Regions from separate parts of the Streptomyces sp. CA-243310 genome, predicted to be linked through region 2. Evidence: riboswitches for the same ligand, from Rfam matches in the RefSeq annotation. Region 2 holds a riboswitch; the other holds the start of a gene.
The links. A riboswitch is a leader RNA that binds a small molecule or an ion and turns the genes downstream of it on or off. The one in region 2 is predicted to bind cobalamin.

Region 1: it holds a riboswitch for cobalamin, as region 2 does, so the genes downstream of both, ACQEVM_RS18040 (hypothetical protein) here and ACQEVM_RS13505 (ABC transporter substrate-binding protein) in region 2, are expected to answer to the same signal.

Annotation. Positions count from the first base shown of each region.
Region 1 is NZ_JBNJMF010000002.1:116,298-123,510, forward strand. It holds partial or broken gene ACQEVM_RS18030 (IS701 family transposase) at 1-916, shown strand, start outside; gene ACQEVM_RS18035 (GNAT family N-acetyltransferase) at 1,051-1,596, opposite strand; gene ACQEVM_RS18040 (hypothetical protein) at 2,153-3,565, opposite strand; cobalamin riboswitch at 3,682-3,810, opposite strand; gene ACQEVM_RS18045 (prenyltransferase/squalene oxidase repeat-containing protein) at 4,134-6,938, shown strand; gene ACQEVM_RS18050 (hypothetical protein) at 6,935-7,213, shown strand, end outside.
Region 2 is NZ_JBNJMF010000001.1:3,012,098-3,019,310, forward strand. It holds gene ACQEVM_RS13485 (helix-turn-helix domain-containing protein) at 1-175, shown strand, start outside; gene ACQEVM_RS13490 (restriction endonuclease) at 868-1,233, opposite strand; gene ACQEVM_RS13495 (tRNA(His) guanylyltransferase Thg1 family protein) at 1,851-2,636, opposite strand; gene ACQEVM_RS13500 (hypothetical protein) at 2,879-3,289, opposite strand; cobalamin riboswitch at 3,355-3,493, shown strand; gene ACQEVM_RS13505 (ABC transporter substrate-binding protein) at 3,529-4,524, shown strand; gene ACQEVM_RS13510 (FecCD family ABC transporter permease) at 4,521-5,588, shown strand; gene ACQEVM_RS13515 (ABC transporter ATP-binding protein) at 5,585-6,415, shown strand; gene ACQEVM_RS13520 (VOC family protein) at 6,494-6,883, opposite strand; gene ACQEVM_RS13525 (N,N-dimethylformamidase beta subunit family domain-containing protein) at 7,090-7,213, opposite strand, start outside.

The DNA of each region.
Region 1 (7,213 bases), on a different contig from region 2:
CCGCCGCGGACACGCCGCGGTAGACCGGGAACTGTACGTTCCGCGTTCCTGGACCTCGGACCCCGACCGCTGCCGGGCCGCCGGACTCGGTGACAAGACCGAATTCGCGACCAAACCGCAGCTTGCCGCCCGCATGGTCACCCGATTCCTGGACGCCGGCCACCGGGCCGCCTGGCTCGCGGGAGACGAGGTCTACGGCGGCAACCCGACGCTACGCGCCCCGCTGGAAGAACGCGGCACCGGCTACGTCCTCGCGGTGGCCTGCTCGCACGAAGTCACCACAGGCGCCGGGAAGTTCCGCGCGGACACGCTGGCCAGGAAGGTGCCCAAGAGGGCTTGACAGAAGCTGTCCGCAGGGAGCGGAGCCAAGGGCCACCGCTTCTACGACTGGGCCGTCATCGACCTCACCGACCCCCGGCCCGGGAGCCGGCAGTTGCTGATCCGCCGCAACCGCAGCACCGGCGAACTCGCTTACTACCGCTGCTACTCGCCGGCCGCCGCAGTGCCGCTAACCACCCTGGTGCGCGTCGCTGGATCAAGGTGGCGGGTCGAGGAGTTTTTGCAGTCCGGCAAGGGCCTGGCGGCCTTGGACGAGCACCAGGTCCGCCGCTACCCGTCCTGGTCCCGCTGGGTCACCCTGGCCATGCTCGCGCACGCCTTCCTCGCCGTCGTCCGCGCGAACGAACACGACCGCGATCCCGCACCAGACGCCCTCATACCGCTCACCTGCAACGAGATCCAACGGCTGTTCATCACGCTCGCCATCCGGCCCGCCTTTGACTTCGTTTCCCACCGTAGTGCCCGCCTGACCGTCTTCGGTAGGCAGCTGCCGCTACGAACGCGAGCGGCCCGGCGAACTCATCCACGTGGACGACAAGACTGCTCTGACGTTCCAGGTATCGCCATGAGCGCGTAGTGTCCGTGTGCTGAAGATCCTCTGGGATGGATCAGCCTCTCGCACACTGCGGTGGCTGCACCAGTCCCCTTTCGCGATGTGTGGCCTCAGGCCATCAACGAGTGCCCATGACCTGGCGATTACGACCTGCCTGGTCAACCGGCTGCTGCATAACAATGCACGACTACCGCCTGCTCCGGGCTCCACTGCTGCTCGACCGCGGCCAACAACTCCCAGCCCAGACGCTCGTAAAGAGCTACTGCTGAGGCGTCGGAGGCCACGACGTCGAGCACGGGATGCAGATCGCGTTCCTGCGCGTCACGCATCGCCTGGGCCAGCAGGAGTGCGCCGATCCCATGGCCTCGTGCCGCCGGAGCGACGAACAGGCGGTTGACCACAACGGCTGGTGCGCTGCTCGCGCCCTCGCGACTGCTCCACAGGACCGGTGCTGCATCGCCTGGCTCACTGCGGGACAGACCGATGTGACCAACGACCCGCCCGTCCAGCTCCGCTACCCAGGCCGCGAGCAGTGCCGGCTGGGACAGCCAGCCGCCGGGAGAGTCCGGCCAGTTCACTGGGTAGCCGTCTTGCCCATGGACGTCGGCAAGTACCTCAACGCACGCGCCCAGGTCGGAGTCTGTTCGACGCCGGACATGCCGGATCGGCGCTCCGCCGGCTCCAGGACCACTCTCGCTATTCACCAAAGCATGGAAGCACAGCCCGCCGAGCGGAGATCTGCGACCAGGCATTTCCGATACACGCCCCAGTCGGCCACGGTCACCCGTTCAGCGCTTTCGCCTGCGGTCTCCTGGAGCGGGCCCGTCCGGACGCGTCCCAACCACCCGACGGGCCCGCTCCACAGCTCCCTCCAAGGCGCTGAGCAGGCCCGTCGGAGGCACACCCGTCGTCTTCGTGGAAGCCCGGGTCGCTGACCCCGCCGGTGGCTCTCCCGCTCTCAGCAGGGAACACATGGCCTCGGCGACCTCGGTCAACGAGATCAGTGCCTCACGCGTCATCCGCAACCGTACGACGTGGGAGCCGAACTGACGTCGCGAGGCCGCGAGACTCTCGAACTCTCCCTCGGTGAGGGCCACCAGCCGCACCCCGTCGATGACGACGGGACGCGGCACGATCTTCGTCAACTTGGACCTCCCGGGCTCATGGGTAAACAGCCCTGATTCGGCATGTGTGTTCACCAATCCGAACACGGCGGGGCCGCGGTCCCGAAGGTCCGCAGCCCCGACCGGTGTACGAAGGTCAGGCGCCCCAGCGCAGGGCGATGGTGTCGCCCACGTTGATCACCTTGTTGCGAGCCGCGCCCGCGAAGGCCGCGCCGTCGACGCTCACCTTCCAGGTGTTGGAGCCGCTGTTGGCCTTGCCGTTGATGTTGGTGATGGTGCCGGTGCCCGAGGAGGGAGTGACGCTCGTGACGCAGCCCGACGGGGTTGCACCACTGGTAGCAGCGGCCAAGACGTCCCCGAGGGTCGTGGTCGTACCGGTGGGCGTGAAAGCCACCGAGCAGACCTTGAGGTTGCCCGCGCCGTCGTCGACGGTCAGCGCCAACCTGGTCGCGGTGCCCGCTGTGAAGGTGCTCTGGGCGACCCACTGCGGAGCACCGGGGGTGACCGGCACCGGCGGGGCCGTCGTGAAGCCCCCGCCCGCGACGGCGCGCAGCGCGTCGATGGAGGAATAGGCGGAGGGCACGGTGTCGGAGGGCTTGTACTTGAAGCCACCGGCCGGGTTGTACTGGTTGGCGATCAGGAAGTCGATCGGAGTCTTGCCGCTGCCGGTGAGGAAGTCCCCGGTCTGCGGGTTGAATCCGCATGCGTTGAGACCCGCGACGCCCCAGCCGTTGGAGCTGGTGTTGATCCCGTAGAGGGAGTTGAAGGCGCCGCTGTTGGAGACGAGCGTGCTCTTGAGGAAGTTCTTCGCCTGGACGACGTCGGTGTCGGTGTTGGGGACGCCGGAGGCGCAGAGGGCCGCCATGGCGGCGCCGGTCATGTCGACGTCGCTCGCGGAGTTCAGGACGGTGGGGTTGCCTTCGCCCTTCTGGTAGGTCCAGCCCCCGTCGACGTGCTGGTTGGCGCGGATGCGGGTGACCATCGAGGTGGTCAGTGCCTGCGGGACACGGGCGCCCCCTGCCTGAGTCTTGGCGCCGCCCAGCGAAAGGGCGGCGAAGACGGTGCCGTTGAAGTTGCCGGACGGTCCGAAGTAGCCCGCCTCCGCGGTCTGCCAGTGCGAGTAGATGTTCGCGACGAGGTTGCGGGAGGCCGAGACGCGGGCCGGGTCGATGCCGGCGGCGTACGCGTTGAGGGTGCCGCGCTCGTAGTCGGTGACGACCGGGGAAGCCGACGGCCAGCCTGCCGTCGACAGCAGGTTGCGGTAGACGGTACGGGCATTCTTCGTCGTGTCGCCGGCGGGGTAGACGTCGACGACGGCCGTACCGGTTGCCGCGAAGGTGCTGAACGCCCACTCGTTGGACAGACCGCTGCCGGCGTACGAACCATCTGCCGCCTGCAGGGACTTGAGGTAGGCGATGCCGTTGGTCTTGGACGTGGCGATCTGCGCGGGCGACGAGGTCGCGAACGCGGGCAGCGCGGTGAGAGTGAACGCGCCGAGCGCGGCGGGTACGGCTAGCGCGAGGCGGCGGGAGGTACGGGGACGGGACATGGCCTGCTCCTGGAATCGGCGGACGCCGACCGCATCCGTCGCCCCGGCACCGTGCGGACGCACGGCCGGGCATGCCGGAGGGGCCGCCGTCCGGAACGCGTGGTACGGCTTCCTGTACTGCAAACGCCGTATGGGCATTCGGGCTCGGAGACGGCCCCCGCCGTCCCACACCGCTGCGCGTCAGCTCCGGCTTCCCACCGGATTCCCCCATCTGGCAGCCCAGGACGCTACCCGAGTGATCAAGGGTCCGCCAGCCACCGTCAGGAAGGTCGAAAGGAATCGATCGGGGGCTGTGCCCTGAGACGCAGGCCACCTTGACGCTGTCTTTATCCGCGTGTTCCACTCCGACTGATACGCACTCAGCCCCAGGGGAAGCCGGTCGAATTCCGGCGCTGACCCGCAACCGTAGGCCCGGTACCACCGGGCGAGCCGGAATGCCTGGAGCCAAGTTTTTCAGCGAGAAACGCCGTCGCGGACTACGGCGTGGTTCGAAGGCTCCCGCTGCGTTTGCCTGCGAGGGACGCCCTTTGCCACGTACTGGTCCGCCCGGCTGACACGAGGGGCCGTGGTGGGGACCGCAGAGCAAGCAGAGCGACGTATGGGAAGAAAGAGGCTGGTGTCGCTGATATCGGCGACGCTGCTGACCGTCAGCGCGGGCGTGGCCTTCGTCACCGGGACGACCTCTGCCGTCGCCGACCCGATCGAGGGGTGCACCGCCACGACCGGCGCGATCGTCGCCGTCGACTTCGGGCCCTTCGGCGGGAAGGTCGAGCGGGGCTGCGACACCACTCTCACAACGGGCTACGAACTGCTCCGGGACGCCGGTTTCACCACCGAGGGCACCGGTCACGACGGCCCCGCCTTCATCTGCCGCATCGGCACCGGCTCCTTCAACTCCGGTACCCAGTACCCCACCCCGGACAAGGAGGACTGCGTCCTGACCCCGCAGGCGACCGCCTACTGGTCGTACTGGGTCGCCTCGCCCGGCCAGAAGAACTGGACCTACAGCTCCCTGGGAGCGATGGCACGCAAGCCCAAGCCCGGCGACGTGGACGCATGGGTGTTCGGCGGCACGGACATCGGCGGCTCGTCGGGCAAACCCACGTTCACCCCCGACGACGTCCGCGCGGGCGGCGCACAGCCCTCCCCCGACCCGACCGGCCCCACGGGCCCGTCCGTTCCCCCGGGCACGGTGGACCTGCCCGCTGCCACGCGTTGGGTGAGCGGGAGGCTGACCGACGGGGAACGGATCGTCGACGAGGGCGCCACGACCCCGAACCACCTCCTCACCACCGAGGTCGTCTACGCCCTCGCGGGCGCCGATCGGCAGAGCCCGGCGGCCCGCAAGGCCGCCGACTTCCTGGCCACGCCCGCGCAGACGGACGCGTATGCCTACCCGGCCGGCAAGGACGGGATTCCCGACGCCACCGCCGCCGCGCGGCTCGCACTCGTCGCCGAGGCCACCGGCAGGGATCCCCGTGCCTTCGGCGGCCACGACCTGCTCGGGGACCTCGTCAAGTACGTCTGCCCGCGCGACATCGGCGACGGCGAGACGATCGACGGCTGCCTCACCAAGGGCGACTTCCGCACCACCGGCCAGTCCGACGCCCAGGCCATGGCCGTCATCGCCCTGCTGAACGGCGGTGTGACGCCCCCGGCCGACGCCGTGAAGCGACTGACCGGACTCCAATGCGAGGACGGCGGATTCACCGGCATTCTCATCCGCACCGGCGGGTGGTGTGACAGCGACGCGAGTTCCACCGCGCTGATCGTGCTGGCCCTCAAGCGGGCAGGTGGCCACGAGGCGGTCGTCGAGAAGGCCCGCGCCAACCTGCGGAAGACGCAGCTGCCCACCGGCGCTTGGCCCGCCGCCGCCTACATGACCACCGGCAGCCCGGCCGCCACCGGCTGGGCGGCCCAGGCCCTGCGCGCTCTCGGCGACACCGCGCACGCCGACGCGGGCCTCTTCTGGCTCTCCAAGCAGCAGTTCCCCGCGGGCGGCTTCGGCTTCGAGGAGGGCGACACCGAGTCGCGGCTGTACCCCACCGCGCCGGCCGTCGTCGCGGCCGCCAAGAGCGACCTGGTGGCACTGACCACGAAGCAGCCCGATCCGAAGCCCACGGACCCCAAGCCGACGGACCCGAAGCCCACCGACCCCAAGCCGACGGTCCCGCCGGGCGACGGACCGGACATCAAGAAGGGGCTGGCGTACCTCACCAGGCCCGGCAATCTGATCCAGGGCCGTTACTACGAGGGCTCCCCCGCCCGCGCGGACTACGGAATGACCATCGACGGCGCCTACGCACTGGCCGCCACCGGCGGGGACGACACCACCCTGCGCAACATCGTCGACTTCATGGACAAGGGCGGCAAGGACGGCGAGGGCCGAGGCATCCACGCCTGGACCATGATCGGTACCAAGTACGCCGTCGGCGGCGCGATCGGCAAGACCGCGCTCCTGGCCGAGAGCGTCGGCCGCGATCCGCGCAGCTTCGGCGGCCAGAACCTGATCGCCGCGCTCGCCAAGGACACCTGCGCGGGAAAGAACACCGATGTCGTCCCCTACTGCGGGGGCAAGGGCGCCTACGGCAATGCCAAGTCCGTCTTCGACCAGTCCCTCGGCGTCATCGCCCAGGTCCGAGCGGGTGAGAACACCGCCGCGGTCGAGCCGATCGCCTATCTGAAGAGCCTTCAGCACCCCAACGGGTCCTGGAGCAGCATGCTCGTCGGAAAGAGCCCCGACGAGGTCGACTCCACGGCCATGGCCGCGATGACCGTGGACCTGCTGCCGGACGCCGACTCGCAGGCCGCCGTGGACAAGGCGCTTGCCTGGCTCGCGGGTGAGCAGTTGGCGGACGGCGGATTCCGCGGCGCCTCGGGCATCTCCGTCAACTCCGCCGCGCTCGCCATCCAGGGACTGTCCCTGGACACGCCCAGGTACGGTGCGCAGATCGCCAAGGCCCGCAAGTTCCTGGCGACCCAACAGAACAGCGACGGCGGCTTCAACATCACCGCGGACAAGGAGCCCGGCTCCGACGTTCGCGCCTCCACCCAAGCCATCGGCGGAACCACCGGCATCTCCTTCGCCACCCTCACCCGCAGCCTGCAAGGCACCACCCCGCAGCCCATCCCCAACATCACGGGCGGTGCGGGTACGTCGGGCGGTACCCCTGTCATCGTGACTCCGGGGGAGACCACGGGGGGATCGGGCAGCGGCGGCACTGTCGCACAGGGCGGTACCGGTGGCAGCCTCGCGTCCACCGGCGTCCAGGTCGGTATCCTCGCCGGCGCCGCGGCCGCCCTGTCCCTGGCCGGTTGGCGACTCGTCGTCATGGCGCGCTCCCGTCGCAACCCGGCGGAGGCCGGCCGATGAGCTTCCGCGTCACGCGTGCCCTGGCTCGCGCGGCGGCCGCCCTGGGGCTGACGATGGCGGCCTTCGCCGCCACCGCGCCCCCGGCCGGCGCCGCCCCGCAGCCCATGGGCCAGTGCACGACCTCCTCCGGAGCCGTCCTCGCGGTGGACTTCAGCCACTGGGGTGGCCCCGTCTACCGTTCCTGCGGCACCGCCCCCACCACCGGCTACGAACTCCTCAACCAGGGCGGCTGGGCCACCACCGGCACCGGCCACGACGGCCCCGCCTTCATCTGC
Region 2 (7,213 bases):
GTACGACGACAAGCTCGTTTCAGTGGAACTCCTCTCAGCCCAGGTCAAGATCACACAACCCTCGGAGATCGCTCAATACCTCAAGGCCTTCGAGCAGTTGCGCTCATCAGCCGTGTACGGCGCGGAGGCCCGAGCCTTGGTCCTCAAGGCCATCAATGCGCTCGACGGATCCTGAACGCACGAAATCGCCCCCTCCGCCCACGGGCGAGAAGGGGCGCTGTGGGTATCAGGCGGGCATGAGCCCGCGGATCGCGGCGGTGATCCGGCAGGCGAGGTAGACGTGACCCGCGTCGGTCGGGTGGACCGAGTCGCCGCCGATGTACGTGGCGACCAGGGGGGCCGTGATGAACGGCCCATGCGTGGCGACGAGCGTGCCGGCAGCGCCGTGACACGAGCTGCTGGGAGCCGAGATGAAGGGGATACCAGCCGCGGCGGCTGCCGCGCGAAACGTGGCATCGGTGTTGGTCCGCCCTGCGCCCGGGCTGCCGGAGCCCGGCCGCGCGGGTGCCTGACCGGGCCCTGAGCGGGTCAGAAGTCGGGGCAGATGTTCTTGTGCGCCACCTCAACGATCTTGGCGGCCTTGGTGAGGCCGTGGCCATCCGGGTGCGTGGCGCTGATCCACCGCTTGTTGGTCTGGTCGACCTGCTTGGTCTGGTCGTGGGGAATCGCTTGACCAGCCCGCAGGTGTCGATGCCACAGCTGATGGCCTTGTCGTCCTTGCCGTGGACGATGTCCCTGTCGATGGCGTTCAGGCCGGCGAGGAAGTCTGTTCGTGCGGTGCCCTTGGGTTCGGCGGGGAGGCCGGTGGCGGCGTGGGCGGCGTGCAGGTCGACGAGGAGCCGTGCGGGCATGTGTTCATGATGTCCGCTACATCCAGGGAGCCGGCCCGGTACGCGTCGCCCAGGCGGCGAGGTCGTTCTCGTCGAAGATCCGGATGCCTTGTCGGAGTGCGTAGTCCCGTGCGGGCTTGGTGAACGCTGATGTGGTGACAACTGCGGCGACATCGGCGCCGTGGATGCTGAAGCAGGTACCGCCGAAGCGCTGCATGTCTGGTGAGCCGACCTTGGTGGTGGGCCCGTACCGCTTGCACTGGATGACGATGCGCCTGCCTTGGGGGCAGTTGGCGACTACGTCGGCCCCGAGGTCGTTCGCGCCGCCGACGACTCCGGCGCCTTGGCAGCCGTCGCGTTCGCAGAGGAAGGCTATGGCGTGCTCGAACTGGCGGGGGCTCATTGCGTGGTAGCGGACGATCTCAGTCGATTGGATCTCGCGTACTCGCCGGTACTCGGCGGCGCGTCGCCGTCGCCTCCTGATGGAGCTGATCCACGCTGCGATAGGTAGCAGGAGGAAGACTGCCGCAGCTGCAACGCGTCCGTCGGCCCACATGAGGAGCGCTACGACGGCGGACAGTCCGACGAGGGTGGCGCCGGCGCATCCTTTTAATGTCATGTGGGAGCTGATCTCCGTGCGTCAGGGAGGGGCGGGCGGTCGAGGTTCGGTGAGGCTATCGATCCGCAACCGCTGTTGGAGTAGGTAGCCCGCTGTTGATCGAGTTGCGTCGTGCGTGATCAGTGAACGGTCCGTTGATGTCGACTTCAGTGGGTGTGGGGCCGGCCTCACCAGCCGTGGATCTCGCAATTCACAGTCGTGTGGTCGATCCACGGGAACGGTCGTGGAGACAGGCGTTCTGCCGATGTCGGGCGGACATGGGTCCGCCCGTCGGTCGCTGTCCCCGAGGGGTCCGACGGGCGGCATCCGAGTAGCACCGCAGCCCGCGGTCAATCGCTCGAATGTGTCAGGCCAGCCTAGGGCCGGTCACTGACAACGGCCGGGCGGGCGGGCGGCAGCGGTCAGGCGGGACGGTCGCCGAGGCCCGGCATCGCCGGGATCGTGCCGACCGGCCAACCGTCGATGTCGGCGGTGAAGTGCGGAGCGGGCACGGTTTCCCACCAGGAGCGGACCGCCGCGGTCACGTGCTCCGCCCCGGTCCGCGGGTCCACGTGGGTCGTTTCCCGTTCACCGCTCCTGCGTACCGCGATCCGTCCTCGTTTGCAGCCGTCGGGGTAGTCGTTCCAGTCGACCCCGGCCTCCGACCGCAGCAACTCGCGCATGCCGCCGGACGAAACGCCGTGCAGCCGCTCGTGGGGGAAATGGTTCTGCGCGGCCCTGCCGATGCTGTTGCGCACCGCGTCCCGCTGCCGCCACCGGAAGTAGTGGGCGACCTCGACGGGGTCGGAGAGGGTGAACAGGCGGGCGTCGAACAGGGCCCGCCCGCCCGGACGTCGCTCGTTGAGCACCGCCGTGGCCAGCGAGGCCGCGACGGACAACTGCTTCGCGACCACGCCGCCGAACCACGGCTCGGTGCCCGCACTGCCGAAGTCGGTGTACAGGACACTGATCTCGTCGGACTGCGTGTACGAGAACCGGGCCCCCGCGATCTCCGCGCACAGGGCCTCGGCGACCGCGTCCATGTCGGCCATGAAGGCCTCGTCGAAGGGGCGGGTCGCTCCCCGTGTGTAGGTGCGGAACGCGCGGCCGTCGACCCGGAGCAATGTGTAGGTGCGACGTGGCAGGACCGCACGGTGCGCCGCCTCGTACCGCTTCATCCGGTCACCCAATGCCGTGCCGTCCGCCATGTCGTCCCTTCGTCCGTGTTGCCCCAGTCTGGCACGCACGGGCTCGCGGGTCCGGAATACGACGATCGGGACGACCGGGCCCCGTGGCCGGCCCCCTCGTCCGCGCGGGCGCGCGGCGGCCCTCCCGTGGGGAGAGCGGGAGGGACGCGCGCCCGGGATGGTCCGGGAGCACACCGTATGCCCGCGTGTACGGGCGCGGGTAGGCATATGACAAGGGGAATTCCGGATGGCGGCGACGGGGCCTAGGCGTCGGAGCCACCCTCGTCGAGACCCTCGTCGGGCAGGTCGTGGCCGAGGCCGTGGTCGTAGGCTCCCGCCTCGACGCGCAGCGCCAGCTCGCGCAGTACGTCCATCGAGCTGACGTCCGTCCGGCCGGAGTCGTGGACCGCCGCCAGCGCACTGAACGCCGCGGCGAAGGATCCGACGATCGTGTGCATGGCGGGAGCCAGCGTCTCCCCGACGATGCGACCCACCTGGAGGGGAGTCGCGTCGGCCGGCACGCTGAAGTGCGGCATCATCTCGCTCAGCAACAGGGTGACGACACCCGGCTCCGAGGGGGGACCGGCCTCGCCGCCGGCCTCGTGAGACCTGCGGACTTCCTGGGACTCCGTGAGGATCCCGATGACTCGCTTCATGATTTCCGCGCGCTCCATCCGGGGAGGGTAGCCCGTGCGGGGACGGCGGGTGAGGGGTTCTCGCGGGCCGGTTCGCCGCCGGGTGTCTGGCAGACTGGGCAGCGTTCTCCCAGGCGGTGCAGGACAGGAAACCGGTGCGAATCCGGTGCGGTCCCGCCACTGTGACCGGAGCCCGTCCGCGGGATCCGGGAGTCAGACACTGACGCACCGCCTCTTCACTTCGACCGGGGACGCGGATCCCCCGGAGAGGCTTCGCCATGTCGCGCTCGCGCACCGTTCTGCGCTCCCTCATACCCCTCGCGCTGCTGGCGCCCCTGGCCGCCTGCGGGGGCTCGCCGGGCGGGAAGGGCTCGGGGTCGGACGCGGCCTCCGGCACGGCGCCCGGGTTCCCGTACACCGTCACCAACTGTGGTGTGAGCACCACCTATCAGGCTCCGCCCCGTCGCGCGGTCACCATGAACCAGCACGCCACCGAGATCATGCTGGCGCTGGGGCTGGAGCAGAGGATCGTCGGCACCGCCTACCTGGACGACGCGATCCTGCCCGCCTACCGACCCGCCTACGACCGGATCAAGGTGCTGGCCAAGGAGTACCCCTCCAAGGAGGTCCTCCTCAACGCCGACCCCGACTTCGTGTACGGCGGCTACTCCAGCGCCTTCGACAAGGCGCAGGGACGCGACCGCGGGGGACTGGCCGCCTCGGGCATCGACTCCCGTCTCAACGTGGAGTACTGCGGCACCGGTCCGGTGGGACTGGAGCAGCTCAAGACCGAGATCACCGAAGTGGCACGCACCTTCGGAGTGCCGGAGCGCGGTGCGGCGCTGATCGAGGATCAGCAGCGGCGCATCGCCGCCGTCACCGCACGCGTCAAGGACAAGTCCGAGCCGGCCGTCTTCGCCTACGACTCGGGCGAGGCCTCCGCCTCGACCTCGGGGGGCACCGGCATCGGCAACGAGATCGTCTCCCTGGCCGGCGGGACGAACGTGTTCGCCGACCTCGACGACACCTTCGGCGACGTGTCCTGGGAGAAGGTCATCGAACGCAAGCCCGAGGTCATCCTGATCTATGACTACGCGGGGACCACCGTCGAGGCCAAGAAGCAGCGCCTGTTGAACGACCCGGCTCTCGCGCAGGTTCCCGCGATCAGGAACAAGCGGTTCGTGGTGCTCCCGCTGTCCACGGCCGTCCTCGGCGTGCGCGTCGCCGACGCCACCGAGTCCCTGGGGCGCCAACTGCACCCCGACGCCGCGTGAGCCCGCGCCGTACCCCGGTCGTCCTCGTCCTGCTCGCCGCCGCCCTGGTGGTCTCCGCCCTCGCGGGCCTCGCGCTGGGCGCGGTACGGATGGCCCCGGGCCAGGTGATCGACGTCCTCCTCGCAGGACCAGGACCAGGACCAGGACCAGGACCAGGACCCGGAGCGGGAGCCGGCGGTGGAGCCGCCGGTGCCATCGTGTGGGACGTACGGATGCCCCGCCTCCTCCTCGGCGCCGTCGTCGGCGCCGGACTCGCCGTGGCCGGAACCGTGTTGCAGGCCCTCGTGCGCAACCCACTCGCCGACCCCTTCCTGCTCGGCGCGTCCTCCGGAGCGTCGGCGGGAGCCGTACTGGTCATCGTCCTCGGCGCCGGAGTCCTCGACTCCGCGGGCGGGGCGGCGGTACCCGTCGCCGCGTTCGCGGGATCCATGGGCGCGCTCGTCGCCGTCTACGCGATGGCCCGGCGGGGCGGCACCATGACCACCGGCCGGCTGATCCTGGCCGGGGTCGCCGTCCAATACGTCCTGTCCGCCCTCACCAGCCTGGTCCTGGTCCTGGCCGCACACCCCGACCAGATCCGTAGCGTCCTCTTCTGGACCCTCGGCGGTCTCGGCGGGGCCCGCTGGGACGAACTGGCCCTGCCCTCGGTCGCGCTGCTCCTCGGTACCGGCCTGCTGATCGCCCTCGCACGCCCCCTGGACCTCCTGCTCGCGGGGGAGGAGGGCGCGCACACCCTGGGCCTGGACACCGCTCGGTTCCGGGCGGCGGTCTTCGTCCTCGCCTCGCTCGTCATCGGGGTGCTGGTCGCCTACAGCGGGGCCATAGGCTTCGTCGGCCTGATGGTGCCGCACGCCGCCCGCATGGTGGTGGGCGCCGGACACCGGGCGCTGCTGCCGGTGGCCGCGCTGGGCGGGGCCGTGTTCCTGACCCTGGCGGACCTGGTCGCGCGGACCGCGGCGGCGCCCGAGGAGATACCGGTCGGCGTGGTCACCGCGCTGGTCGGCGGGCCGTTCTTCCTGTGGATGCTCCGCAGGTCCACCCGGACCGAGGGGGTGGCCGGATGAACCCGTCGACAGGACGACCGGTGGAACTCGCCGTCGAGGACGTGGGCTACGAGATCCACGGCCGGACCCTGCTGCACGGAGTGGACCTCACCGCCCGCCCCGGCGAGACCGTCGGCGTGGTCGGCCCCAACGGAAGTGGCAAGACCACACTGCTGCGCTGCGTCCACGGCGCCCTGCGGCCCACCTCCGGCCGGGTGTTGCTGGACGGCGCCGACGCGGGGTCCATGGGCGTGAAGGAACGGGCCCGACGGGTGGCGGTGGTGCCACAGGAAGCCTCCGGAACGTTCGGGTTGACGGTCCGTGAGGTCGTCGCCATGGGGCGCAGCCCCCACAAGCGGTTCTGGGAGCAGGACGGCCCCGACGACGTCCGACGTGTCGCGGAGGCCCTGGAGGCCGTCGGGGCGGCCGGCTTCGCCGCCCGCCGGTTCGACGAACTCTCCGGCGGCGAACGCCAACGCGCCCTGGTGGCCCGCGCGCTCGTCCAGGATCCCGGCCTGCTGGCCCTCGACGAACCGACCAACCACCTGGACATCCGACACCAGTTGGAGATCCTGACCCTGGTCCGCGCCCTGCCGGCGACCGGCCTGCTGGTCCTGCACGACCTCAACCTGGCCGCGTCCTTCTGCGACCGGCTGTACGTGCTGGAAGCCGGCCGGGTGGTCGCCTCGGGGACCCCGGGCGAGGTGCTCACCGAGGATCTGCTGGCACGGGTGTACGGGGTACGGACCCGGGTCGGACCGCACCCGACGACGGGCGGCCCGAGCATCCTGTACCTGCCGCCGGACGCCCGCGGCACCTGCGACGGCCGGCCGGCCGGCCGTCGCTGACGGCAGGCGCCCGGTCGGGGGACGCGGGTGTCCCCGACCGATCCGCCCTGCCCGACCGACCGCCCGGCCCTTCCTGGCTCAGCCCTGGAAGCCGTACGGGCGGGTGATCAGTTCCAACCAGTGGCCGGACGGGTCGGGGAAGTAGACGCCGCTGCCCCCGTCGTTGTGGTTGATCTCGCCCGGGTGCCTGCGATGCGGATCTGCGTAGTACTCGGTTCCCGCCGCCTTGATCTTCTCGTAGGCCGCGTCGAACACGTCCTGGGAGACGAGGAACGCGTAGTGCTGGGGAGTGATGGACTCGCCGGGGGCGGCGGTCGCGAAGTCCAGGGTGACGCCGTTTCCGGTCTCGACGGGGATGAAGGGACCCCACTCGGTCCCGACCTCCAGACCCAGGATGTCGGCGAGGTACTCGGCGGACCATCGGTTGTCACGGCTGTGGACGATCGTGTGGTTCAGCTCTACTGACATGGGTGGATGCCTCCGAAAGGCATGTCACGGCGCCTCCATGCCTCACCCGGTCGGTGACCGACACGCGACGCCGTCCGCACGAGCCTAAGCACACGGATCGGGCCGGGTCCATCGGTATTCGGTCGAATGAGGCGCCGCGGAGCGGGGTGCCGGGGACGGTGGTGTCGGGAACGGTGCCGACGACCCCGTCGGGAACGTCCGCCCGATCAGGAACGTCCGTACACCGAATCGACGTTGTCCCGCGCGGGACGCGTCCGCCCTGCCGGCCCGGCGGCGAAGACCCGCAGCAGGTTCTCCGTCACCCGTGTGGTCAGCGCCCCGGAACGCGCG